4 regions of the Streptomyces sp. NPDC003038 genome follow, and region 4 is predicted to be linked to each of the others. Evidence: riboswitches for the same ligand, from Rfam matches in the RefSeq annotation. Region 4 holds a riboswitch; each other region holds the start of a gene.
The links. A riboswitch is a leader RNA that binds a small molecule or an ion and turns the genes downstream of it on or off. The one in region 4 is predicted to bind cobalamin.

Region 1 (5,853 bases), on a different contig from region 4:
GGTCGTGGCCCACCGGGCGAGACTGGTGATGCGCTCGGAGCTGAAGTAGCTGTTTCCAGGACTCACTCCGATGAGCACATGATCGCCGTCTTCCCAGATATGGCGGCAGGTGCGGGTGAAGGGCAAAACTTCGAATGATGCGTCAGCTGTCATCGTCACCTATGTGATCGCCTTGTTGCCGCTTGTCCCTGGGAGCCCTGCGCTCCCGGTGTGGCGGCAATGTCGGTACGTTATGCCGTGATCCCGAAGCGTGACAAGTGGAGGCCGGAATTATTGGCCGGAATTATCGCTTCCGCGCTACGGAAGAGTAATGGGATTTCTATCTGCCGCTCGAATGGGACCCGAGGTCGGGGAGGGGTGGGGAGGCCGCTACCCTGAGCCGGTCAACAAGCACCAAGAAGGGGTGGACCCAGTGGCGGACATCGACAGCGCGAAGACGACCTTCGAGCGGTTCGACAAGGACGGCGACGGCTTCGTCACGGCCGACGAGTACCGGGGCGCCATGGCCGCCATGGGCGACCCGTTCGTCACCGGCCCGGTCGCGGACGCCGTGATCGCCGCCAAGGACGTGAACGGCGACGGCCTGCTGAGCTTCGACGAGTTCTGGACCTCCGTGAACAAGTAGCGCCCGCCGTGCGCCCCTTGCCCCCGCCGGGGCCGGGGGCGCGGTCAGGCCCCGGGGGACCCGTCCCCGACGGGGCCGGACATGTCCTCGACCTCGCTGAGGGCCTCCCGCAGCCAGTGCAGCCAGAACGTCTCCAGGGCGATCCCGCCGTGCAGGACGAGCCGGCGCAGCCGGTCCTCCACGGCGTCGCGCCCCGGCGGGAAGTCCTTCTCCTCGATGGCCTCGTACTGCGCCAACTGCCGCTGGTGCAGCTCCAGATGGCGCCGCAACTCGGGCCCGAGCCCCTGCGGCCCCACGACCCCCGCCGCGCGGATGCGCAGCAGCAGGGGGTCGCGCATCGGCTTCGGGTCCTGGCTCTCGCCGACCCACCGGGCGAGCTCCGCGCTTCCGGCGGGCAGGACCTCGTACTCCTTCTTCTGACCCCGTACGGGCACCTCGCTGGGCAGCTCCCGGATCAGGCCGGATTCCTCCAGCCGACCGAGCTCGCGGTAGATCTGCTGGTGCGTCGCGGACCAGAAGTACCCGATCGACTTGTCGAACCGCCGGGTCAGCTCCAGCCCGGACGAGGGCTTCTCGAGCAGGGCGGTGAGGATGGCGTGCGGGAGCGACATGCGGCCATCCTAGGTTTGCGGCGCGGCTCTCACCGGCCGGCCGCCTCCGGCCCCCGCGCCGCCCGCCCGTCGCCTACCGGCCGCCAGGCGGACAGGGCCTCGGCCGTGCGCGGACCGGGGGCCTGTGCGCCCAGCAGGCCGTGGGCCCGCAGCAGCGACGCCACCGCCGGGGACCAGGCCTGGCGCAGACCCGCTTCGGCGAGGAGCGCGGGCTCGGAGAGAAGCGTGTGGGCCGGGCCCAGGCGGATGCCCGCCGGGGTGAGGACCGCCGCGTCGTCGGCCCACCGCACGGCCAGGTCCACGTCGTGCGTGGCCATCACCACCGTGGTCCCCGCCGACCGAAGGCCCGCCAGGACCTCCAGCAGGCGCTCCTGGCCGTCCGGATCGAGCCCGGCCGTCGGCTCGTCGAGGATCAGCACGCGCGGCGCCATCGCCACCGCACCCGCGATCGCCGCGCGCTTGCGCTGCCCGTATGAGAGGAGGTGGGTCGGGCGGTCCCGCAGCGCCGTGATGTCCAGCGCGGCCAGCGCCGAGTCCACCCGGGCGCGTACCTCCGCGGCGGACAGGCCCAGGTTCAACGGCCCGAAGGACACGTCCTGTTCCACCGAGGCCGCGAACAGCTGGTCGTCCGGGTCCTGCACGACCAGCTGCACCGCCGTCCGCAGCCGGGTCAGACCGGCCCGGTCGTACGTCACCGCCGCGCCGTCGAGGCGCAGCGCGCCGGAAACCGGCCGCAGGCCCCCGCTCAGCAGCCGCATCAGCGTGGTCTTGCCGCTGCCGTTGCGGCCCAGCAGGACCAGGGCCCGGCCCGGCGCGATCCCGAAGTCCACGCCGGACAGCACCGGAGGCCCGTCCTCGTACGCGTAGCCCGCGCCCACCAGTTCCACCAACGGACTCACGGATACAGCTCCTTCAGGGCGAGAGTGGATGCGACCAGCGTGGTCAGCAGGGCGGCGGACCCGGTCAGGAACCGCCAGGACAGCGCCGCCTCGGGTACGAGCACGCGCAGCGCGCCGTCGTAGCCGCGCCCGGCCAGACCCGCCTGGAGCCGGGCCGCGCGGTCGAAGGCCCGTACGAAGGCGGTCGCCGCGAGCCCGGCCAGGGAACGCCACGCCGCCGCGCGGCCCGCGTGCCCCAGGCGGGCCGCCTGGGCGCGGCGGATCTGCGTGAGGGAGTCGAGCAGCAGGAACCCGATCCGGTACATGACCAGGGCCACGTCCACCACCGGGGCCGGGACCCCCGCCCGGACCAGCCTCGGCAGCACGTCCGAGACCGGCGTCGTGAAGGCGAACAGCAGCACGCCGAGCGAGGCCGCCGAGGTGCGCAGCAGCAGTTCACCCGCGTGCCGGGGGCCGTCGGGGGCCAGCGAGACGAGCCCCGCCGGGCCGCCCACGGCGAACAGCAGCGGCGCCGCCCCGGTGAAGCAGAAGCCGAGCGGGATCCGGAAGGCCCGCCACAGCTGCCGCCCGGCCACCCCGGCGGGTCCGAGGAGCAGCGCGAGGGTGGCCGCGGCGACGAGTGGTCCGCCGGGCCAGGGCGGCAGGCACACCGCGGTGACCGTCAGCCCCAGACCCAGCAGGGCCTTCTCCAACGGGTGGCGGCGGCGCCAGCGACTGCTGTGCGCCGCCACGTCGATCGGCAGCACCGCCCTACGCCTCCGGCGCGGTGGGCGATGCGGGGGAGGCCCCGGGCCCCTTCGCCGCACCGGCGGGACCGACAGCGGGCGCGGTTGCCGTTGCCGGAGCGGAGGTCGGCGCCGCGGCCGAGCCGGCCAGGCCCGCGGGGGCGACCCCGTCCGGATCCGGCGCGGACCCGGGCCCGGTCACCGGAGCGGCCGGACCGGCACCGGCCGCGGGGGCGGCCCCGTCCTGGCTCGCCAGGCCCGCGGCGGCGATGGCGGCGCCCTGGCGACGGCCCTTGCGGACGCCGAAGTAGTACGCGAGCACGCCCGCGCCGAGCGCCGCCTGAAGCGCGAACAGCGCGGACTCGATCTCGCCGGACGGCGGTTCGTACAGAGGCGAGAACCAGGGCTCGTAATCCGGCTTCAACTCGGTGATGGCCGCCTCCGCCTCGGCGTCGGCGCCCGCGAAAGGCTCCTCCTTGCCCTCGCCCATCCCCAGCGCGAGCGGGAGCACGGCCAGCGCCGCCACCAGGAGCAGCAACAGGGTGTTGATCTTCGCGTTCTTCGTCATCAGACCGTCGCCTCCGGCTTCGTCCTGCCCTGGGTGAGCTTCGCGACCCCGAGACGGACCAGGTCCGACCTGCTGGACTGCATCAGCAGCCGCATCACGAGGACGGTGAGCAGCCCCTCGCTCACCGCGAGCGGGATCTGTGTGACCGCGAAGATCCCGCCGAACTTGGCGAGCGCGCCCGCGAATCCCGTACCCGGGTCGGGGAAGGCCAGCGCCAGCTGGACGCTGGTGACGCAGTAGGTGACCAGGTCGGCGAAGAAGGCGCCGAAGAAGACGGTCACCATCAGCGGCAGGCCGAACCGGCGGAGCAGCCGGTAGATCCCGTAGCCCGCCCAGGGCCCGGCGACGGCCATCGAGAAGACGTTGGCGCCGAGCGTGGTCAGCCCGCCGTGCGCGAGCAGCAGCGCCTGGAAGAGGAGGGTGATCGTGCCGAGTACGGCCATGATCGGCGGCCGGAACAGGATCGCCCCGAGCCCCGTGCCGGTGGGGTGGGAGCAACTGCCCGTCACCGAGGGAATCTTCAGCGCGGACAGGACGAAGGTGAACGCTCCGGACGCCCCGAGCAGCAGCGTGCTCTCCGGATTGGCCTTCACCTCGCGGGTGAGGGCGCGGACACCGTGGACGACGAAGGGAGCGGACGCGGCGCCCCAGGCGACCGCGTGCAAGGGGGGTAGAAACCCCTCGGCTATATGCATGAGTAGGGAGACCTCTCCAGCACCTCGTGGATGGACAACGCGCCCCGGCCGGTCTCCTGGCTCACGGGTGCTGATGCCCGGTGCTCCGCCTTCCCGGGGCCGTACGGTTTCCCGCGCGTTCCCAGTGGCTTTCCCGCAGGAGTGGAGCCGGACTTCCCGATCACAGTGGCGAGGGCCGCACCGGTTTCTCACCGGTTTCCCGAACACCAAGGCCCGCTGACCCTAGTCGGCCGCGCGGACCGGTAACAAACCGACCCGCGTGCGGGCGTGGCCGCGCAGCGTACGCGCGCCGAGCACGCCCGCGCCCGCCGGCGCTCCGGCGAGGGGCGCGAGCTGCCCGCTCCGGTCTCCCCATGGCGAAGACCGGCAGGGCCCGGGCGGTCCCTGCCGGTCGTCGGAGTGTTCTCAGCAGACGTTCGGGTGCGCGATGTCCACGACGAGCCGCTCGGGCGCGTGCAGGACCATGGTGGAGTACGCGGGCTTGGTGTCGAAGGCCGCGCCGAAGGTCACGTACCCCTCGTAGTCGCCGGTGAAGGCGATTCCCTTGAGCTTGCTCAGGTAGATCTTCTGCAGCCGGGGGCCCTGGTAGACGTTCTGCCCCTCCTCGGTGTGCGCGGCGGCGGGATTCAGGCGGATCTCCAGGAAGTACTTCCCGGCCAGCGGGACGGGATGGCCGGACCCGTCGTAGTACAGCTGCGGGACGGGGGTGACGGTGTACCCGGGGACGTATCCCTGCAGGTCGATGACGATCCGGTCGAACGTGCAGTGACCGCCCCAGCGGGCATTGACGACGAGCGGGGTCTGGGTCTGGGCCTGGGCACGAGTGGTGCCGGCGGCGGTGTTCGCGGCGGCGGAGCCCGGTGCGGCGAGCGCAAGCCCGGCGGTGAGCAGGGCACCCGTGGCCAGGGCCACGATCTGCCGGCGACGTAGACGACGTGGGTGGTTCATGACGTCCCCCCGATTCTCCAGAGACGGGGACAATGTTGTCACCTGTAGAGACACCCGGCGCCGGTCCGCGGTTGCACTGGCCCGCCGTGATAACGGGGGCGTGTTTCGCGGACCTCGCCGGCCGGGAGGCACGCCTCAGCGGGCCAGCAGTGCGCTCAGCTCGGCGTCGAGGTCGTAGTGCCGCCGCTCCTGGCCGCGCGGGACGAGCGTCGTGAGCCGGCGGCACAGCCCGTGCACGTCCTTGGCCCGCGCGGAGACCACACAGTTCTGCTCGCCGTTGCCGAAGGCGAGGTAGATCCGCGGCTCGGTGCCCTGCCGTCGTGGCCAGACCTGTATGTCGCCCTCGCCGCTGGCACAGGTCTCCCCGTCGAGCAGCAGGTCGCGGGAGAACACCCAGTGCGCCAGATGGATCCCGGCCCCCTGGAGGTCGAGGGACACCTCGTAGGGCCGGTCGGTCCGGTAGGTGAAGGCTCCGCGTATCGGGATGTAGGCGGGTATGTCCTCCAACCGGAGCGGAAGGACGCGGTGTTCGGTGACGGCCACGGAGGTGTACCTCTCTCTCGGCGTGGGGATTCCACACGCCCCTCGGGCAAGCTGACCCACCGCCCGCCCCTACCCCGTCGGGCCGGACGTCCTCGGCCGAGGGCCGTTGAACTTCCCCACATGCCGAAGGGCCCGACGCGTACGCCGGGCCCTGCGGGTCACATGTCCGGGATCAGCACTCGATGACGTTGACCGCGAGGCCGCCGCGGGCCGTCTCCTTGTACTTGACCTTCATATCC
Region 2 (5,853 bases), on a different contig from region 4:
CGAAGATACGGGTCGTCGCGCGGCGCTCGTCACCGTGCTCGGCCAGATCCGCCTGGGCGTGGGCGCGGACGAAGTTCTCCTCCGCCGGCTCGTCCAGGCCCGCCACGAGCCGGACCGCGTCGTCCAGCAGGCCGATCACGTGCGGGAACGCGTCCCGGAAGAAGCCCGAGATGCGCAGGGTCACATCGATGCGGGGCCGGCCCAGCTCGGCGAGCGGGATCGCTTCGAGACCGGTCACGCGGCGCGAGGCCTCGTCCCAGACCGGGCGGACGCCCAGCAGTGACAGGGCTTCCGCCACGTCGTCGCCCGAGGTGCGCATCGCGCTCGTGCCCCACAGGGACAGGCCGACCGACGCGGGCCATTCGCCGTTGTCCGTGCGGTAGCGGTTCAGAAGGGACTCGGCGAGGGCCTGGCCCGTCTCCCACGCGAGGCGGGAGGGGACGGCCTTCGGGTCCACGGAGTAGAAGTTGCGGCCCGTCGGCAGCACGTTGACCAGACCGCGCAGCGGCGAACCGGACGGGCCCGCCGGCACGAAGGAGCCGTCCAGGGCGCTGACCACGTGGGCGATCTCGTCCACCGTGCCCGCCAGGCGCGGCACCACCTCGCGCGCCGCGAAGTCCAGTACGGCCACCACGTCCGCCGAGTACCCGGAGGCGACGGCGGCGACCGCCGCCGGGTCCCAGGCCGCGTCCTCCATCGCCTGCACCAGCGTGCGGGCCTCTTCCTCCACGGCGTCGGCCGAGGTGCGCGTCGCGGCCGACTCGTCCAGGCCCAGCGCCTCGCGCAGGCCCGGAAGGGCCGTCGTACCGCCCCAGATCTGGCGGGCCCGCAGGATGGCGAGGACCAGATTGACGCGGGCCGGACCGGTCGGCGCGCCGCCCAGGACGTGCAGACCGTCGCGGATCTGGGCGTCCTTGATCTCGCACAGCCAGCCGTCGACATGGAGCAGGAAGTCGTCGAAGCCGTCGTCGTCCGGGCGCTCTTCGAGACCCAGGTCGTGATCGAGCTTCGCCGCCTGGATCAGGGTCCAGATCTGCGCCCGGATCGCCGGCAGCTTGGCCGGGTCCATCGCCGAGATCTGGGCGTACTCGTCGAGGTGCTGCTCCAGGCGCGCGATGTCCCCGTACGACTCCGCGCGCGCCATCGGCGGCACCAGGTGGTCGACCAGGGTGGCGTGCACGCGGCGCTTGGCCTGGGTGCCCTCGCCCGGGTCGTTGACGAGGAAGGGATAGATGAGCGGGAGGTCGCCGAGGGCGGCGTCCGGGGCGCAGGCCGCGGACAGGCCGGCGTTCTTGCCCGGCAGCCACTCCAGATTGCCGTGCTTGCCCAGGTGGATCATCGCGTCGGCGCCGAAACCGCCGTCCTGCGCGCGCGCCTGGATCCAGCGGTACGCGGCCAGGTAGTGGTGCGAGGGCGGCAGATCGGGATCGTGGTAGATCGCGATCGGGTTCTCGCCGAAGCCGCGCGGCGGCTGGATGAGGATCAGGAGATTGCCGCGGCGCAGGGCCGCGAGGACGATGTCGCCCTCGGGGTTGCGGGAGCGGTCCAGGAACATCTCGCCCGGGGCCGGGCCCCAGTGCTCCTCGACCCGCTCGCGCAGCTCGGCGGGGAGCTCGGCGTACCAGCGCTTGTAGTCGGCGGCCGGGATGCGGACCGGGTTGCGGGCCAGCTGCTCCTCGGTCAGCCAGTCCTGGTCGTGGCCGCCGGCATCGATCAGGGCGCGGATCAGCTCGTCGCCGTCGCCGGAGACGAGGCCCGGGACGTCCTCGACGGGACCGAAGTCGTAGCCGCCGGCGATCAGGGTGCGCAGCAGTTCGACGGCGCTGGCCGGAGTGTCGAGCCCGACCGCGTTGCCGATGCGGGAGTGCTTGGTGGGGTACGCGGAGAGGACCAGCGCGATGCGCTTGTCGCGGCGGTCGATGTGCCGCAGACGGGCGTGGCGTACGGCGATCCCCGCGACCCGGGCGGCCCGCTCGGGGTCCGCCACGTACGCCGGCAGGCCGTCCTCGTCGAGCTCCTTGAAGGAGAACGGGACGGTGATCAGACGGCCGTCGAACTCGGGCACGGCGACCTGGGTGGCGGCGTCGAGCGGGGACAGCCCCTCGTCGCTCTCCTCCCACGCCGAGCGCGAACCGGTCAGGCACAGCGCCTGCAGGATCGGCACCCCGAGCGCGGCGAGCGCGCCCGCGTCCCACGACTCGTCGTCCCCGCCCGCCGAAGCGGTGGCGGGACGGGTGCCGCCCGCCGCGAGGACGGTGGTGACGATGGCGTCGACGCCGGCCAGCTCCGTGAGCAACTCCGGCTCGGGAGTGCGCAGGGAGGACACGTACAGCGGGACCGCCTGCGCGTCCTGGTCCTCGATGGCCGCGCAGAGGGTGTGGACGAAGGCGGTGTTGCCGCTCATCTCGTGGGCGCGGTAGTAGAGCACGGCGATGCGGGGGCCGTCCGTCCGCCGCGCGGTGCGCTCCAGCGGGCCCCAGGTGGGGGCGGCGGCGGGCGGCTCGAAGCCGTGGCCGGTCAGCAGGACGGTGTCGGAGAGGAACCGCGCCAGCTGCTCCAGGTTGGCGGGGCCGCCGTGCGCGAGGTAGCCGTGGGCCTCGGCCGCGATGCCGATCGGGACCGTGGAGGCCTCCATCAGCTGGGCGTCGGGCGCCTGTTCGCCGGTGAGGACCACGACCGGGCGGGTCTGGTCGGGCGCCAGGAGCACGTCGAGGCCGTCCTGCCAGGCGCGCAGGCCGCCGAGGAGGCGTACGACGACCAGGTCGACGCCGGCGAGGAGGCCGGGAAGGTCGTCGAGGGGAAGGCGGGAGGGGTTCGCGAACCGGTACGGGACGGGGCCGTCCGCGGCGCGGGCGCTGAGCAGATCGGTGTCGGACGTCGACAGCAGCAGGATCATGCGGCGGCAGGCCTTCCTCGGGGTTTCCGCGCCCCGGGCAGTGAGGACAGCGGGAGTTCCTGACTCACCCCGCCGATCGCTCCGCGGGGTTCACAGTGGCGGGACCGCGCCGGAATCTCACCGGGCTTCCTCCCATGTCGCCGTCCTCGGCGACGGCGGGCCGTGTGGTCCGCCGGAAGGTCATCTTAGGCGGCCGCGCCCCTGGGCGGGAGGCCGGGTCGCCGCGCTCGGCCCGGCCGGGTCCTGTGGGGATGCCGCTGCTCGGGACGCCGCTGCCGCCGGGGGTGCGCCGGGCTTGGCGGGTCGCCGGGTGCGGGGCCGTGGCGGGGGCGTTGCGGGCCCGTCGCGGGGCGGGCGCGGGGGCTCCGCGGGGCGGGCGCGGGGGCTCCGCACCCGGGCCCGCGCACCTCGAACGCCGGCGAGGCCGATTCGCCCCGGGGGAGCCGAACCGGCCCGGTGAGGCGGAACGGGGTGGTGACGGACACAGGTCGCGGGCGTCGTAATCGTGGGTATGCTCGCCGGCATGCCCCAGTCCCCCTCCGCCGCACCGCGGGACGAACCCGTCATACGGGACCGCGGCGACGCCTGCCCCGGCGCGCTGCGGCTGCACGCGGCGGACGACGGGTTCCTCGCGCGGATCCGGATACCGGGCGGGCTGCTGGACGCCGAGGGCGCCGCGGCCCTGGCCGACGCCGCGGACCGGCTCGGGGACGGCCACATCGAATTCACCTCCCGCGGCAATGTGCAACTACGCGGACTCGCGGACGGATGCGACGCCGCACTGGCGGAGCGTCTGGACGCCGCCGGGCTGCTTCCCGCACCCACCCACGAGCGCGTGCGCAACATCGTGGCCAGCCCGCTCAGCGGGCTCGACGGCCTCGGCCGCGCCGAGGTGCTGCCCTGGGTCCGCGCACTGGACCGGACGCTGTGCGCGAGCGCGCGGGCGGCCGAGCTCTCCGGGCGCTTCCTGTTCGCCCTTGACGACGGGCGCGGGGACGTCGCCGCGCTCGCCCCTGACGTAACGCTGCTCGCGCTGTCCCCGCAACGCGCGCTGGTACGGCTGGGAGCGGCGGCCGACGCCTGCGAAGTGGCCGCCCAGGACGCCCCCCGGGCCGCGCTGCTCGCCGCCGAATACTTCCTCGACGCCGCCGCGACGGCCGGTACCCGCGCCTGGCGAGTGGCCGAACTTCTCCCCGAACACGCCTTGACCGCACGTGAGTTCGCCGTACGGCTGACCGCCGCCGGGATCGACGGCCGGTACGCGGGCGAGGTGGACCGGCCGTACGCCGCCCCGCCCCGGCCCGGACCCGTCGGCGCCCGCGCGCTGTGCGTCCTGGCGCCGCTCGGCCGGATGACCTCGCGGCAGTGGCGCCTGCTGCTGTCGGTGGCCGGTGCGGGCGGGCTGCGGATCACACCGTGGCGCACCGTCGTCCTGCCGCACCCGCGGTCGGCGGAACCGCTCGCCGGAGCCGGGCTGGTCCTGGACCGGGACAGCCCCTGGGAGTCCGTCACCGCCTGCACCGGCAGGCCCGGTTGCGCCAAGGCCCTCGCCGACGTACGCGCCGACGCGCGGGCCCTCGTCCACGACGCGGCCGGGGCGCTGCCCCTGCACTGGTCCGGCTGCGCGCGCAGGTGCGGGCACCCGCGGGGGACCGCCTGGGTCGACGCGGTCGCGACCGGCGACGGCTACGCGCTCTCCGTCCACGGTCGGCCCGTGCCGCACCACCCCGGTCTGGCGCTGGCGCACCACCCCGATCTGGCGGCAGCCCTGGCGGCCGCGCGCAGCACCACCCCAGATGCCGAGAATCCCCAGACGCAGTGAAGAAATGAGCGAGTACACAGTGTTCGAGTACGAGAAGGACGGCGCCGCGATCTACCGCCAGTCCTTTGCCACGATCCGCGCCGAGGCGGACCTCTCCGGGCTGCCCGCCTCGGTCGCGCAGGTCGCGGTGCGCATGATTCACGCCTGCGGAATGACCGACCTCCCACAGGACTTGGGGTACACCCCAGAGGTGGTGCTGCGCGCCCGCGCGGCCCTGAAGGCGGGTGCGCCGATCCTGTGCGACGTGCAGATGGTCGCCAGCGGAGTCACCCGCAAGCGGCTGCCCGCCGACAACGACGTGATCTGCACCCTCTCCGACCCGGCCGTGGCCGGCCTCGCCGCGAAGATGGGCACCACGCGCAGCGCCGCCGCGCTCGAAGTGTGGCGCGACCGCGGCCTGTTGGAGGGCGCGGTGGTCGCCGTCGGCAACGCGCCCACCGCGCTGTACCGACTGCTGGAGATGATCGAGGAGGGTGCCCCGCGCCCCGCCGCCGTCATCGGCGTTCCCGTCGGCTTCATCGGCGCCGCCGAGTCCAAGGACGCCCTCGCCGAACACCCCTCGGTGCTCGACCACTTGATCGTGCGCGGCCGGCGCGGCGGCAGCGCCATCGCGGCCGCCGCCGTCAACGCGATCGCGAGCGAGGAAGAATGAGCGACCAGGACAAGGGGCGTCTCTACGGCGTCGGCCTCGGGCCCGGTGACCCCTCGCTGATGACCCTGCGCGCCGTCGAGGTGATCGCCGAAGCGGACGTCGTCGCCTATCACAGCGCCCGCCACGGCCGCTCCATCGCCCGCTCGATCGCCGCAAAGCACCTGCGCGCCGACCACATCGAGGAGCCGCTGGTCTACCCGGTCACCACCGAGACCACCGACCACCCCGGCGGCTACCAGGGCGCCATGGAGGAGTTCTACGAGGCCGCCGCCGCCCGCCTGGCCGAGCACCTGGACGCCGGCCGGACCGTGGCCGTCCTCGCCGAGGGCGACCCGCTCTTCTACAGCTCGTACATGCACATGCACAAGCGGCTCGCGGAGCGGTACGAGACCGAGGTGATCCCCGGCGTCACCTCGGTGAGCGCCGCCGCCGCCCGGCTCGGCACCCCGCTCGTGGAGGGCGAGGAGGTCCTGACCATCCTGC
Region 3 (5,853 bases), on a different contig from region 4:
TGGGCCGAGGCCGGGGCAGGTGAGGTCGGGGTGTGCGTCGGGGGTGCTGGTGGCGGGATCGGGATCCCGATCGCGTGCGATCTTGTCGCCGGTGACCGCATCGAACAGTCCGTGTCCGTCGCTGGATACGACCATGACGAGGTCGTGTCCGGTGTCCGGGTGGACTGCGAAACCGATGCCGAGCAGGCCTCCGATGGCGATCCTGCGGTCCAGGACTGGTTGCCAGGGTGCCGGGGCTGACATGACGGGGGCGGCAAGGTAGCGCTCCCGTAGCCGCTGCTGGTAGTCCGTGATCAACCCGTCTCCTCGGTTCGGTTCGCGTCAGGGTCTCTCACGCAGCGTCCCAAGTCGACTCGAAATCACGGCCGGTCGTCGCGGCCCCATACCACCCCGGAAAATGACGCCCGCCCGGCGACCAGTGAAACGGACGGACCGGAGGAACGTCCTCGAACCGGGCCGTCACCCGATCCAGCGGCGGACGTCGTACCGCTCGCGCACGGGCCTCACGTACGACAGCTCGACGCACGGCCCCGCGGACTCCACCCAGCCGGTACGGCCACCCAGCACCCCCAGCGCGTCTCCTCGGACGGCTAAAGGTTGTCCCGTAACGGCGGGGCGCAAGTGAGATGATCTCTCATGCCGTCAGTGTCCTCGCGACCACTGACAACGCCACCGGCGGCCCAGTAACGCCCATCTGGACGTGGCCCGGGCGGGCGGTGACCGCCGGCGGGTGCTGGCGGTGCTGAGATTCCCGGAAGGAAACGGCTGACCCCGGGCGCTCGCCGAAGGCCCGGCCGACGCCGAGGCGGCGAAAAGGTTGGTGTGCGGGGCCGACGGAACCGGGTAACGTCTTTGTCATGTTCTTCCAGACGCCGATTCACGAGTGAGAGCGTGATGGGCCGCTGCTGACGTCCTTCGACGTCGCCACCCGTCCCCCACCGATGAATCCGTAGATCATTTCACATCATTACCGGGAGAATCCGTGACCGTGAGCAAGAACATCAACAACCCCGTGGGCATGGGCGGCGGCCAGCGCAAGAGGCTGTCCCGTGCCGAACGGCAGAACAACGGTCCGCACCGCAACCTCGACCGCCAGGGTGCAGCCGAGCAGAAGGCGGAGCTGGCGCGCAAGATGCGCGAGAAGGCAGGCGCAGCTGAGGGCGCCGGGCAGGCGGGCGACGACACCGCACAGAGCTGACGCCCCGCCGCCGCAGGGCGGCACCGCACGGGGCAGGGCTCGGACCGCGACGCGCGGTCCGAGCCCTGCTGCCGTACGGGGGCTCTGCTGCCGTACCGGGCGCGGCCGGTCCCGTTCAGCTCTCTATGGGTTGTCCCGTAACTGATCTTCGAACCGTTGCGGGCGAGGTCGGTTGCTGATCCGCCCGTTTGTCCATCCGGCGAGGGCGAGATTGTGCAGTCGTGCGATGCCAAGCATGGCGTGGTGGACGCCGTCGCCTTTGAGGCGGCAGTCGCGGAGGATCTTCCAGGTCTTCATGCGGGCGAAGGTGTGCTTGACTCGGGCGCGGACTTTGCGGTGGGAGGCGCTGTGGGCTTCCTGCCAGGCTGGCAGCTCGATCCGGCCGCGTTCTCGGCGGTGCGGGATGATCAGACCGGTGCCGCGGTAGCCGTCATCTGCGATCACGGTGGTGTTGCCGACCGGTCCTTGGCTCCGGACAGTTCCCATGCCTTGCAGTCGTTGCGGTTCCCGGGCACGGGCCGGCCAACGGAGACGACAAGGCGTGAGTCGGCGTCGATGACGACCTGATGGTTGGTGGAGTAGCGGTAGTTCTCGGACTGCTCCGCCACGCTGTGGTCCCGTGTCGGTACCAGGGTTCTGTCCAGGATCAGCACCCGCCCTGCTACACAACTTGCACCGCTACCGGCTGACAGCGGAGGCATGGCACCCGTGAATGCTCCGCGTCCTCGACATCCCCGAAGCCGTCCGGCTCCGCGGGTGCGGCGGCTGAGGCTCGCGACGTCCGGGCGTGGCGGCGAGAGCAGTGGCGGGGATCCCGAACAGGGCGCCGACTTCGCACGCGCGTGTCGGATGGCGGCCCTGTCGCCGCGGTCGACCACGGTGCGGGGGAAGGCGCTGAGCATGCGTCCCCCGCGCGCGATCACCGCTGACCGACCGGCACGTGCGGCGGCCGGACGACCGGAGCGGCCCGCCGACGTGAACGGCTCGTCGGGCACGTCGTCGCAGGACACGTGCGCCCGGAAGGACCGGGGCTGCCCGGCCGCTCAGCGACAGCCTTCGTGGCGCCTTCCATCCGCTGCCGGCTTCTTCGCGAACACCGGCGAGGCCGTCTCCGGCCGACGGTGCCCCGGCGACTCCTGAGCCAACACCGCCGCCGATCACAACGCCGTGCGAGCAGCGCGCTAAGCTGCACACGCCCCGCGGGGGAAGTCCGGTGGAAGTCCGGCGCTGACCCGCAACGGTAGGCGGAGTGACGAACCTGTACGCAGGTCCGTCCCCGTGAGCCCGATTACCCGCGGCGGTGAAGGCTCCTGACAACTCGCCGTGGACTGCGAGAGGGTGCTGCGCCGGACGCACCGCGTCGCGGTCCGCTCCCTTGGCGTGTGGCACGGCCCGAGGCGAAAGCGATCCGCCCGTGGCCATACCCGTCGAACACAGCAGCACCGCCGCGCCGCCGCACGCTCCCCGAACGGGCACCGTGCCGGCGCCGCCAAGGCGCGTGCCACTGCCACCTCTTCTCGCCGCCCTGTGCGCCGCGCTGGCGCTCTCCGTCGCCTGCGGGGCGGGGATGGGTGCCTCCGGACTCTCCTGGGGCGAGGTGCTGCGCCATCTCTGGTCGGGGCTGACGGGCGGATCGATAGCCCCCGACGAGGTGTCGGCGTACACCATCGTGTGGGAACTGCGCTTCCCGCGAGCCCTGCTGGCCGCGGTCGTCGGCGCAGGGCTCTCGGCCATCGGCGTCGCCGTGCAGGCCATGGTCCGCAACGCGCTGGCCGACCCGTTCGTCCTCGGCATCTCCTCGGGCGCGGCCGTCGGTGCCAATGCCGTCATGCTCTTCGGTGCGCTGGGCGCGCTCGGTATCTGGGCGCTGTCCACCGCCGCGTTCCTCTCCGCGCTCCTCGCCATGATGCTGGTGTACGCGATCGCCCGCACCGCTCGTGGTCTGACCCCGATGCGGCTGGTCCTCACGGGCAGCGCGATGTACTACGGCTTCTCGGCCGTCACCACGTTCATGGTGTTCGCGGCCGAGCGCGGTGAGGCGGCCCGCTCCGCGATGATGTGGCTGCTCGGCAGTCTCGGCGGGGCCAACTGGGCGTCCCTGCCCATTGCCGCGGGTGCCGTGCTCGCCGGCCTCGTTCATCTCACGCTGTCGGCGCGCCGGCTGAACGCGCTCGCCATGGGCGACGAGACGGCGGCCGCGCTGGGCGTGGACGCGGGGCGGCTGCGCAAGGAGCTCTTCGTGGTCTGCGCGGCCGTCACCGGGGCCGTGGTGGCCGTCAGTGGTGCGATCGGCTTCGTAGGACTGATGGTTCCCCACGGCGTACGCATGCTGGTCGGCGCCGATCACCGCCGGGTGCTGGCCGTCGCACCGCTGGCGGGCGCGGTCCTGATGATCTGGGTGGACATCCTCTCCCGCGTCGTGATGGCACCGACCGAACTGCCGGTGGGCGTACTGACCGCGGTCATCGGCGTGCCGTGCTTCGTCCTGCTGATGAGCCGCCGCTCGTACACCTTCGGAGGCGCGTGATGCGGATCGACATCGATGAACTGACGGTCGAGACCGCGGGCGCGCGGCTGGTCGAGGACGTCACCCTGCGGGTGGGCGGCGGGCAGCTCGTCGGGCTGGTCGGACCCAACGGCAGCGGCAAGTCCAGCCTGCTGCGCTGCATCTACCGGGCGTTGCGCCCCACGGCCGGTACGGTCCGGCTCGGCGGGGAGGACCTGCACGCGATGAGCGCGCGCGAAGGCGCGCGCCGGCTGGCCGCGCTTCCCCAGGAGTCGGTCGCCGAGTTCGACTTCACGGTCACCGAGGTCGTGGCGATGGGACGGCTGCCGCACCAGAGTGCGACGGCCCGCACCACCGCCGGGGACCGGCAGGCGTGCGAGGCCGCGCTGGCGCGGGTCGGGGCCGGACACCTGGCCGACCGCGGCTTCCTCACGCTCTCGGGCGGGGAGAAGCAGCGGGTCCTGATTGCCCGCGCGCTGGCCCAGCAGCCGCAGGTGCTCGTACTGGACGAGCCCACCAACCACCTCGACGTCGCACAACAGTTGGAAGTGCTGTCCCTGGTGCGTGGCAGCCGGCTCACCGTACTCACCGCACTCCACGACCTCAACCTCGCCGCCGTCCACTGCGACCTGCTCTACGTCATCGAGCACGGCCGGATCGTCGCCTCCGGCGCTCCGTACGAGGTGCTCACGACCGAACTGCTGGCCGAGGTCTTCGGCGTACGGGCGCACCGCGTGCCGCACCCCGAGTCCGGGGCCCTGCACCTGCTCTTCGACCGACTCCCGCCCGCTCAGCCCGCCCCTTAAGGAGCCCGCATGCCCTCGCTCGTACGCCCCGCCGCTCTCGCGCTCGCCGCTGCTCTGACCCTCACCGGCTGCGGCGCCGAGGTCACCTCCCGCGACATCGGGGACGGTCAGGCCAAGGCAGGCGGCCACTATCCCGTGACCATCGAGAACTGCGGTCAGAAGAAGACCTATGGCGCGGCCCCGGAGCGCGTGGTCACCAATGACGTCGGCATCACCGAGATCATGTTCGCGCTCGGCCTGGAGGACCGTATGGCGGGCTATGTGATGCCCGACGACAAGGGCGATCTCGACTCCGTCCCCTGGAAGGACGCCTATCAGAAGACGAAGTGGCTGTCGAAGAAGACGATCAACAAGGAGCTGGTCCTCGACGCCCGCGCGGATCTGGTGTTCGCGGGCTGGAACTACGGCTTCAACGAGGCGGAAGGCTTCACCCCCGCAGAGCTGGAGAAGGTCGGTATCGGCTCGTATCTGCTGACCGAGTCCTGCCGCAACGGAAGGGACAAGGCACGTGGTGTGATGCCGCCGCTCGAGGCGCTCTACACCGACCTGCGGAATCTCGGGAAGCTCTTCGACGTCGAGGACCGAGCCGAAGCCCTCATCGCGAAGTTCCGGAAGGAGGTGACCGAAGCGGAGGCGACGGCCCCGAAGGGAGCCGACCGGCCCCGCGTCTTCCTCTACGACGACGGCCGCGACAGGCCCTTCACGTCAGGTGCGTACGCGGGGCCGCACGACATCATCACCAAGGCGGGCGGCGACCACGTCATGAAGGACCTCAAGGACAGCTGGACCACCGTCGGTTGGGAGACCGTCGTCGAGCGGGACCCCGAAGTGATCGTGATCAACGACTACGGGGACACCGGCGCCGAGGAGAAGAAGAAGTTCCTGAAGTCCTACCCACCGCTCGCGGACGTCTCGGCGATCAAGCACGACCGTATCGTCGTCCTTGACTACGCGGAGCTGGTGGAGAGCCCACGCAACCCCGCGGCGATCGCTTCGCTCGCCGCCGATTTGCGGAATCTGATCCGGTGACAGCACACCGGGCCGATGGCTGGCGCCCTTCCCGGGCACCGGCCATCGGCCGCTCCGTGACCGGGAGCCACAGCGAAGTCGGCGCCCTCGGCGAGCGCCCGGACGACCGAGCGCCCGGACGACCGAGCGCGCTGACGTGGCATGCGCTCGCCCGGCTTCGCCCCTCCCGTCACAACGGACTCCGACTCCCTTACCCCTCCGCTCCGCGGGCGGACCGCGCGGCCGCCCGGGCGAAGAGGAGGGCGACGAGGGTCAGACCGCCCAGCGCCGCGGCCGTACCCGGGTATCCGCCGAGCGAGAGACCGACACCGCCG
Region 4 (5,853 bases):
ATGATCGACGAGGGGACGAGGATCATGCCGGAACCGGAAGCAACTGGAACAGAACGGGGCGCGGCGAGTCCGGGTACGGCACCGGACTCGCCCTCCCCGCACCCGTCGGGAAAGCTCTCCCCGAAGTCGATCGCCGTGTGGGTGCTCGTGGGGCTCATCGGCGCCGTCGGCTGGGGCGTGCTGGCCCTCTCGCGCGGTGAGGAGGTCTCGGCCGCCTGGCTGCTCGCCGCCGCGCTGGGCTCGTACGCGATCGGCTACCGCTTCTACGCGCGCTTCATCGCGCACCGCGTACTGAAGGTGGACCGCACCCGGGCCACCCCCGCGGAACGCCTCGACAACGGTGTCGACTTCCACCCGACCGACCGGCGAGTGCTCTTCGGCCACCACTTCGCCGCCGTCGCCGGCGCCGGCCCGCTCGTCGGTCCCGTGCTCGCCGCGCAGATGGGCTACCTGCCGGGCACCATCTGGATCGTCGTGGGCGTCATCTTCGCGGGCGCCGTCCAGGACATGGTCACGCTCTTCTTCTCCACCCGCCGCGACGGGCGTTCGCTCGGCCAGATGGCCCGTGACGAGATCGGCCCCGTCGGCGGAGCCGCCGCTCTGATCGCCGTGTTCGCCATCATGATCATCCTGCTGGCGGTGCTGGCGCTGGTCATCGTCAACGCGCTGGCGCACTCCCCCTGGGGTGTCTTCTCCATCGCGATGACCATCCCGATCGCCCTCTTCATGGGCGTCTACCTGCGCGTGCTGCGTCCCGGCCGAGTCACCGAGGTCTCCGCCATCGGCGTCGCGCTGCTGCTCTTCGCGATCGTCGCGGGCGGCTGGGTCGCCGAGTCCTCACTGGCCGACACCTTCACCCTGGAGAAGGAGACGCTGGTCATCTGGATGATCGTGTACGGCTTCGTCGCGTCGGTGCTGCCGGTGTGGATGCTGCTCGCGCCCCGCGACTACCTCTCCACCTTCATGAAGGTCGGCACCATCGCACTGCTCGCGGTGGGCGTGGTCGTCGCGATGCCGACGCTGAAGATGCCCGCGGTCACCGACTTCGCGACCCGCGGCGACGGTCCCGTCTTCGCCGGCTCGATGTTCCCCTTCGTCTTCATCACCATCGCGTGCGGGGCCCTGTCCGGCTTCCACTCGCTGGTCTCCTCGGGCACCACCCCGAAGATGATCCAGAAGGAGACCCAGGTCCGGGTCATCGGCTACGGCGCGATGCTGACCGAGTCCTTCGTCGCCGTCATGGCGATGATCGCGGCCTGCATCATCGAGCCCGGCCTGTTCTTCGCGATCAACTCCCCCGGCGGCGTCATCGGCACCACCGTCGAGACCGCCTCGCAAGCGGTGACGAACTTCGGCTTCGCCATCAGCCCGGAGGCCCTCGCACAGGCCGCGAAGGACGTCGAGGAGACCAGCCTGCTCTCCCGTACGGGCGGCGCGCCGACCTTCGCACTCGGAATGGCGGAGATCTTCTCGGCCGTGATCGGCGGCGCCGGGATGAAGGCCTTCTGGTACCACTTCGCCATCATGTTCGAGGCCCTGTTCATCCTGACGACGGTCGACGCGGGCACCCGGGTCGGCCGGTTCATGCTCCAGGACACCCTGGGCAACGTGCACAAGTCCTTCAAGGACGTCAGCTGGAAGCCGGGCGTGTGGCTCGCGAGCGCCATAGTCGTCGGCGGCTGGGGCTACTTCCTGTGGGTCGGCGTCAAGGACCCGCTGGGCGGCATCAACCAGCTCTTCCCGCTGTTCGGCATCGCGAACCAGCTGCTCGCGGCGGTCGCCCTGGCCGTCTGCACCACCCTGCTGATCAAGTCGGGGCGCCTGAAGTGGGCCTGGGTGACCGGTGTTCCGCTGGCGTGGGACGTGGCCGTCACCCTCACCGCCAGCTACCAGAAGATCTTCTCGCAGGACGTACGGGTCGGCTTCTTCGCGCAGCGCGACAAGTACCAGGCGGGCATCGAGGCGGACAAGGTCCTGCCGCCGGCGAAGACGATGGACGAGATGCACACCGTGGTCACCAACGCCACGGTGGACGGTGTGCTGTCGGTGCTGTTCGCGGTCCTGATCATCATCGTGCTGGTGGAGGCGGCCCGGACCTGCTTCAAGGCCATCAGCGCTCCGGAGTCCGTGAAGCTCTCCGAGGTCCCGTGGACCGAGTCGAAGATCATGGCCCCGGCGGGGCTGATCCCGACCGCCGAGGAGAAGGCGGAACTCGCCGCCGCGGGGCTCGACTCGAACGGCGGCCGCGTCAAGGAGCCCGCGGCGTCATGAGCCTGCGCAGCGCGCTGGCGAGGGCCCGGTTCTACGTACGGGAGTTCTCGGGCGAGGCGGCCTACGACCGCTACGTCGCCCACGCCCGCTCCCACGACCCGGACGCGGAGGTCATGACCCGCCGCGCCTTCGAACGCGAGCGTACGGACGCCCGCGAGGCGGACCCCCGCAAGGGCTTCCGCTGCTGCTGAGCCCGCCTGCCTGCACGGAGGGCCCCGCCACATCCGGCGGGTCCCTCCGCTGCGCTCAGCGCACCCAGTCCTTGAGGACCTCGGTCTGGAGCGTGATGCCGACGGGGTCGGGAAGCTTGACTTCCTTGCCGAAGGGGACGGTACGCACAGTCTCGTAGCGCTCGCCATCCGGGTCGCTGTGGACGAGAACCTGGCACTTGAGCCGGTCGATGAGCAGGTACACGGGGATACCGGTCTGCGCATAAGCGCGCGGCTTCTCGATCCGGTCGCGCCGCTCGGTGTCGGAGTCCCACGGGGTCACCTCGACGGCCATCAGGATCGGGCTCGGATCCACCCAGTCGCCCTGCCCCACGAACGCGTCCTCGTGCGCCAGAACCCGTCCGGAATGGCGCGACCCTCCCGGTACCGTTCCGCCTTGATCCCCTGGCCTGGGTGCAGCCAGAACTCCGGGCGGTGCTGCATGCAGATCCGCGTCAGCCACAGAATGATCCGTCCGTGGTCCCCGTCTGGCATGGCCTTGCTCCTCAGCACCCCACCGATGAATTCCAGTCGCGGCCCGCCCCGCGCGCCGTCCCTCGCCCCGCCCCTCGCGCCCCTCCGCCTCGCGGGCCGCTATGCGGGCCAGGTGCTCGAACTCTTCGATCGTCATGTGGGGCCGGTCGGTCATCGCGGTCATGCCTCGCTCGCCTTCCTCGACGGTGCTGTCTCCGACATAGCGGAGAGGTACGCCACAGGGACGGCGCGTCGCGCACGACACAACATGTGGGGGCTACCGCCGGGGGCCGCCCCCACATGTATGCTCAGGGCTGCTGTCGCCGCAGGGGAATCCGGTGCGAATCCGGAACTGTCCCGCAACGGTATGAAGTGCACCCACGGGTGTATCCGCAAGTCCGAGGACCTGCCGACAGCGCACCCGGCTCGACCGAACCGGGTGCCGATACGTCCGGGCCTCGCGGTTGGGCCGGTGGACGCCATGCGGTGTACGCGTACCTGCCACGCCCGCATGCGCTGCCTCGCGCCCCGCCCCGCCGATGACCGGGCCGAGTGAGGGAGAGCTCCCCCCGTGACCATCGCGCCCACCGCACCGCGCGCCGCGTCCGACCCGTCCGAAACGCAAGGTCCCGGGGCCTCGCTGCTGCGCACCCTCACCGAGCTGACCGCCGACCTCCCCGACACCGACCCGGGCCGGGTCGCCGCCGCCGCGCTGCGCGGCCGCAGCTCCGTCGCCGACGAGGCCGAACTGCGCGGCCTGGCCACCGAGGCGGCCGCCGGCCTGATCTCCGAGGACCCGGCGTACTCCCGGCTCGCCGCCCGCCTGCTGACGCTGGCCGTCGCCGACGAGGCCGTCGGCCAGGGCGCCACCTCCTTCTCCGCCTCCGTGGAGGTCGGCCACCGCGAGGGGCTCATCGCCGACCGCACGGCCGCGTTCGTACGGACCCACGCCGGCCGCCTCGACGCGCTGGTCGAGCACACGCTCGCCGAGGGCGCCGACGACCGCTTCGGCTTCTTCGGCCTGCGCACCCTGCACAGCCGCTACCTGCTGCGCCACCCCCTCACCCGCCAGGTCATCGAGACCCCGCAGTACTTCATGCTGCGCGTGGCCTGTGGCCTCGCCGCGGACGACGGCGTGGCCGCCGTGGAGGAAGTGGCCTCGCTGTACCGGCTGATGAGCCGCCTCGACTACCTGCCCTCCTCCCCCACCCTCTTCAACTCCGGCACCCGGCACCCGCAGATGTCCTCCTGCTACCTGCTGGACTCCCCGCTGGACGAGCTCGACTCGATCTACGACCGCTACCACCAGGTCGCACGCCTCTCCAAGCACGCCGGCGGCATCGGCCTCTCGTACTCCCGCATCCGCGCCCGCGGTTCCCTGATCCGCGGCACCAACGGCCACTCCAACGGCATCGTCCCGTTCCTGAAGACCCTCGACGCCTCCGTCGCCGCGGTGAACCAGGGCGGCCGCCGCAAGGGCGCCGCCGCCGTCTACCTGGAGACCTGGCACGCGGACATCGAGGAGTTCCTGGAACTGCGCGACAACACCGGTGAGGACCAGCGCCGTACGCACAACCTGAACCTGGCCCACTGGGTGCCGGACGAGTTCATGCGCCGCGTGAACGCCGACGCCGACTGGTCGCTGTTCTCCCCGGCCGACGTGCCCGAGCTGGTCGACCTGTGGGGCGACGAGTTCGACGCCGCCTACCGCAAGGCCGAGGCCGCCGGGCTGGCCCGCAAGTCCATGCCCGCCCGCGAGCTGTACGGCCGGATGATGCGCACCCTCGCGCAGACCGGCCAGGGCTGGATGACCTTCAAGGACGCCTCCAACCGCACGGCTAACCAGACCGCCGAGCCGGGCACGGTCGTGCACTCCTCGAACCTGTGCACCGAGATCCTGGAGGTCACCAACGACGGCGAGACCGCCGTCTGCAACCTCGGCTCGGTCAACCTCGGGGCCTTCGTGCTGACAGGGGCCGGGGACGGGCGGGAGGGGATGGACTGGGAGCGCCTCGACGAGACCGTCCGTACCGCCGTGACCTTCCTCGACCGGGTCGTGGACATCAACTTCTACCCGACCGAGCAGGCCGGGCGCTCCAACTCCCGCTGGCGCCCGGTGGGCCTGGGCGCGATGGGCCTCCAGGACGTCTTCTTCAAGCTGCGGCTGCCCTTCGACTCCGCCGAGGCGAAGGCCCTGTCCACGAAGATCGCCGAGCGCATCATGCTCGCCGCCTACGAGGCCTCCGCGGACCTCGCCGAGCGCAGCGGCCCGCTCCCGGCCTGGGCCGAGACCCGTACAGCGCGCGGCGTCCTGCACCCCGACCACTACGAGGGCGTCGAGCAGCACTGGCCCGAGCGCTGGGACGCGCTGCGCGCCCGCATCGCGAAGACCGGCATGCGCAACTCGCTGCTCCTCGCCATCGCCCCGACCGCGACGATCGCCTCGATCGCGGGCGTGTACGAGTGCATCGAGCCGCAGGTCTCCAACCTCTTCAAGCGCGAGACGCTGAGCGGTGAGTTCCTCCAGGTCAACGCCTACCTGGTGGACGAGCTGAAGAAGCTCGGCGTGTGGGACGCCCAGACCCGCGAGGCGCTGCGCGACGCCAGCGGCTCGGTCCAGGGCTTCGGCTGGATCCCGGCCGAGGTCCGCGAGCTGTACCGCACGGCATGGGAGATCCCGCAGCGCGGACTGATCGACATGGCGGCTGCCCGTACGCCGTACCTCGACCAGTCGCAGTCGCTGAACCTGTTCCTGGAGACGCCCACCATCGGCAAGCTGAGCTCGATGTACGCGTACGCCTGGAAGCAGGGCCTGAAGACCACCTACTACCTGCGCTCCCGCCCGGCGACGAAGATCGCCCGCGCCGCGCAGGCCAGCGCCACCACCGCCACCCCCGTA

Region 1: it holds a riboswitch for cobalamin, as region 4 does, so the genes downstream of both, ABZX75_RS15720 (energy-coupling factor ABC transporter permease) here and ABZX75_RS20125 (ribonucleoside-diphosphate reductase subunit alpha) in region 4, are expected to answer to the same signal.
Region 2: it holds a riboswitch for cobalamin, as region 4 does, so the genes downstream of both, cobN (cobaltochelatase subunit CobN) here and ABZX75_RS20125 (ribonucleoside-diphosphate reductase subunit alpha) in region 4, are expected to answer to the same signal.
Region 3: it holds a riboswitch for cobalamin, as region 4 does, so the genes downstream of both, ABZX75_RS24510 (iron ABC transporter permease) here and ABZX75_RS20125 (ribonucleoside-diphosphate reductase subunit alpha) in region 4, are expected to answer to the same signal.

What each region holds. Positions count from the first base shown of each region.
Region 1 covers NZ_JBEXNN010000010.1:134,589-140,441, forward strand. Annotated here, with positions in the region: gene ABZX75_RS15690 (tRNA-dependent cyclodipeptide synthase) at 1-153, opposite strand, end outside; gene ABZX75_RS15695 (EF-hand domain-containing protein) at 413-625, shown strand; gene ABZX75_RS15700 (PadR family transcriptional regulator) at 670-1,236, opposite strand; gene ABZX75_RS15705 (ATP-binding cassette domain-containing protein) at 1,266-2,135, opposite strand; gene cbiQ (cobalt ECF transporter T component CbiQ) at 2,132-2,881, opposite strand; gene ABZX75_RS15715 (energy-coupling factor ABC transporter substrate-binding protein) at 2,886-3,428, opposite strand; gene ABZX75_RS15720 (energy-coupling factor ABC transporter permease) at 3,428-4,123, opposite strand; cobalamin riboswitch at 4,152-4,373, opposite strand; gene ABZX75_RS15725 (hypothetical protein) at 4,529-5,071, opposite strand; gene ABZX75_RS15730 (SsgA family sporulation/cell division regulator) at 5,207-5,614, opposite strand; gene ABZX75_RS15735 (L-serine ammonia-lyase) at 5,787-5,853, opposite strand, start outside.
Region 2 covers NZ_JBEXNN010000046.1:16,645-22,497, forward strand. Annotated here, with positions in the region: gene cobN (cobaltochelatase subunit CobN) at 1-2,896, opposite strand, end outside; cobalamin riboswitch at 2,929-3,086, opposite strand; gene ABZX75_RS31580 (cobalamin biosynthesis protein CobG) at 3,420-4,718, shown strand; gene ABZX75_RS31585 (precorrin-8X methylmutase) at 4,723-5,370, shown strand; gene ABZX75_RS31590 (precorrin-2 C(20)-methyltransferase) at 5,367-5,853, shown strand, end outside.
Region 3 covers NZ_JBEXNN010000022.1:28,399-34,251, forward strand. Annotated here, with positions in the region: gene ABZX75_RS24495 (hypothetical protein) at 1-297, opposite strand, end outside; gene ABZX75_RS24500 (DUF6243 family protein) at 983-1,198, shown strand; partial or broken gene ABZX75_RS24505 (transposase) at 1,322-1,851, opposite strand; cobalamin riboswitch at 2,356-2,513, shown strand; gene ABZX75_RS24510 (iron ABC transporter permease) at 2,697-3,725, shown strand; gene ABZX75_RS24515 (ABC transporter ATP-binding protein) at 3,725-4,510, shown strand; gene ABZX75_RS24520 (ABC transporter substrate-binding protein) at 4,520-5,539, shown strand; gene ABZX75_RS24525 (MFS transporter) at 5,730-5,853, opposite strand, start outside.
Region 4 covers NZ_JBEXNN010000015.1:77,664-83,516, reverse strand. Annotated here, with positions in the region: gene ABZX75_RS20140 (carbon starvation CstA family protein) at 25-2,271, shown strand; gene ABZX75_RS20135 (YbdD/YjiX family protein) at 2,268-2,462, shown strand; partial or broken gene ABZX75_RS20130 (Uma2 family endonuclease) at 2,518-3,138, opposite strand; cobalamin riboswitch at 3,249-3,383, shown strand; gene ABZX75_RS20125 (ribonucleoside-diphosphate reductase subunit alpha) at 3,526-5,853, shown strand, end outside.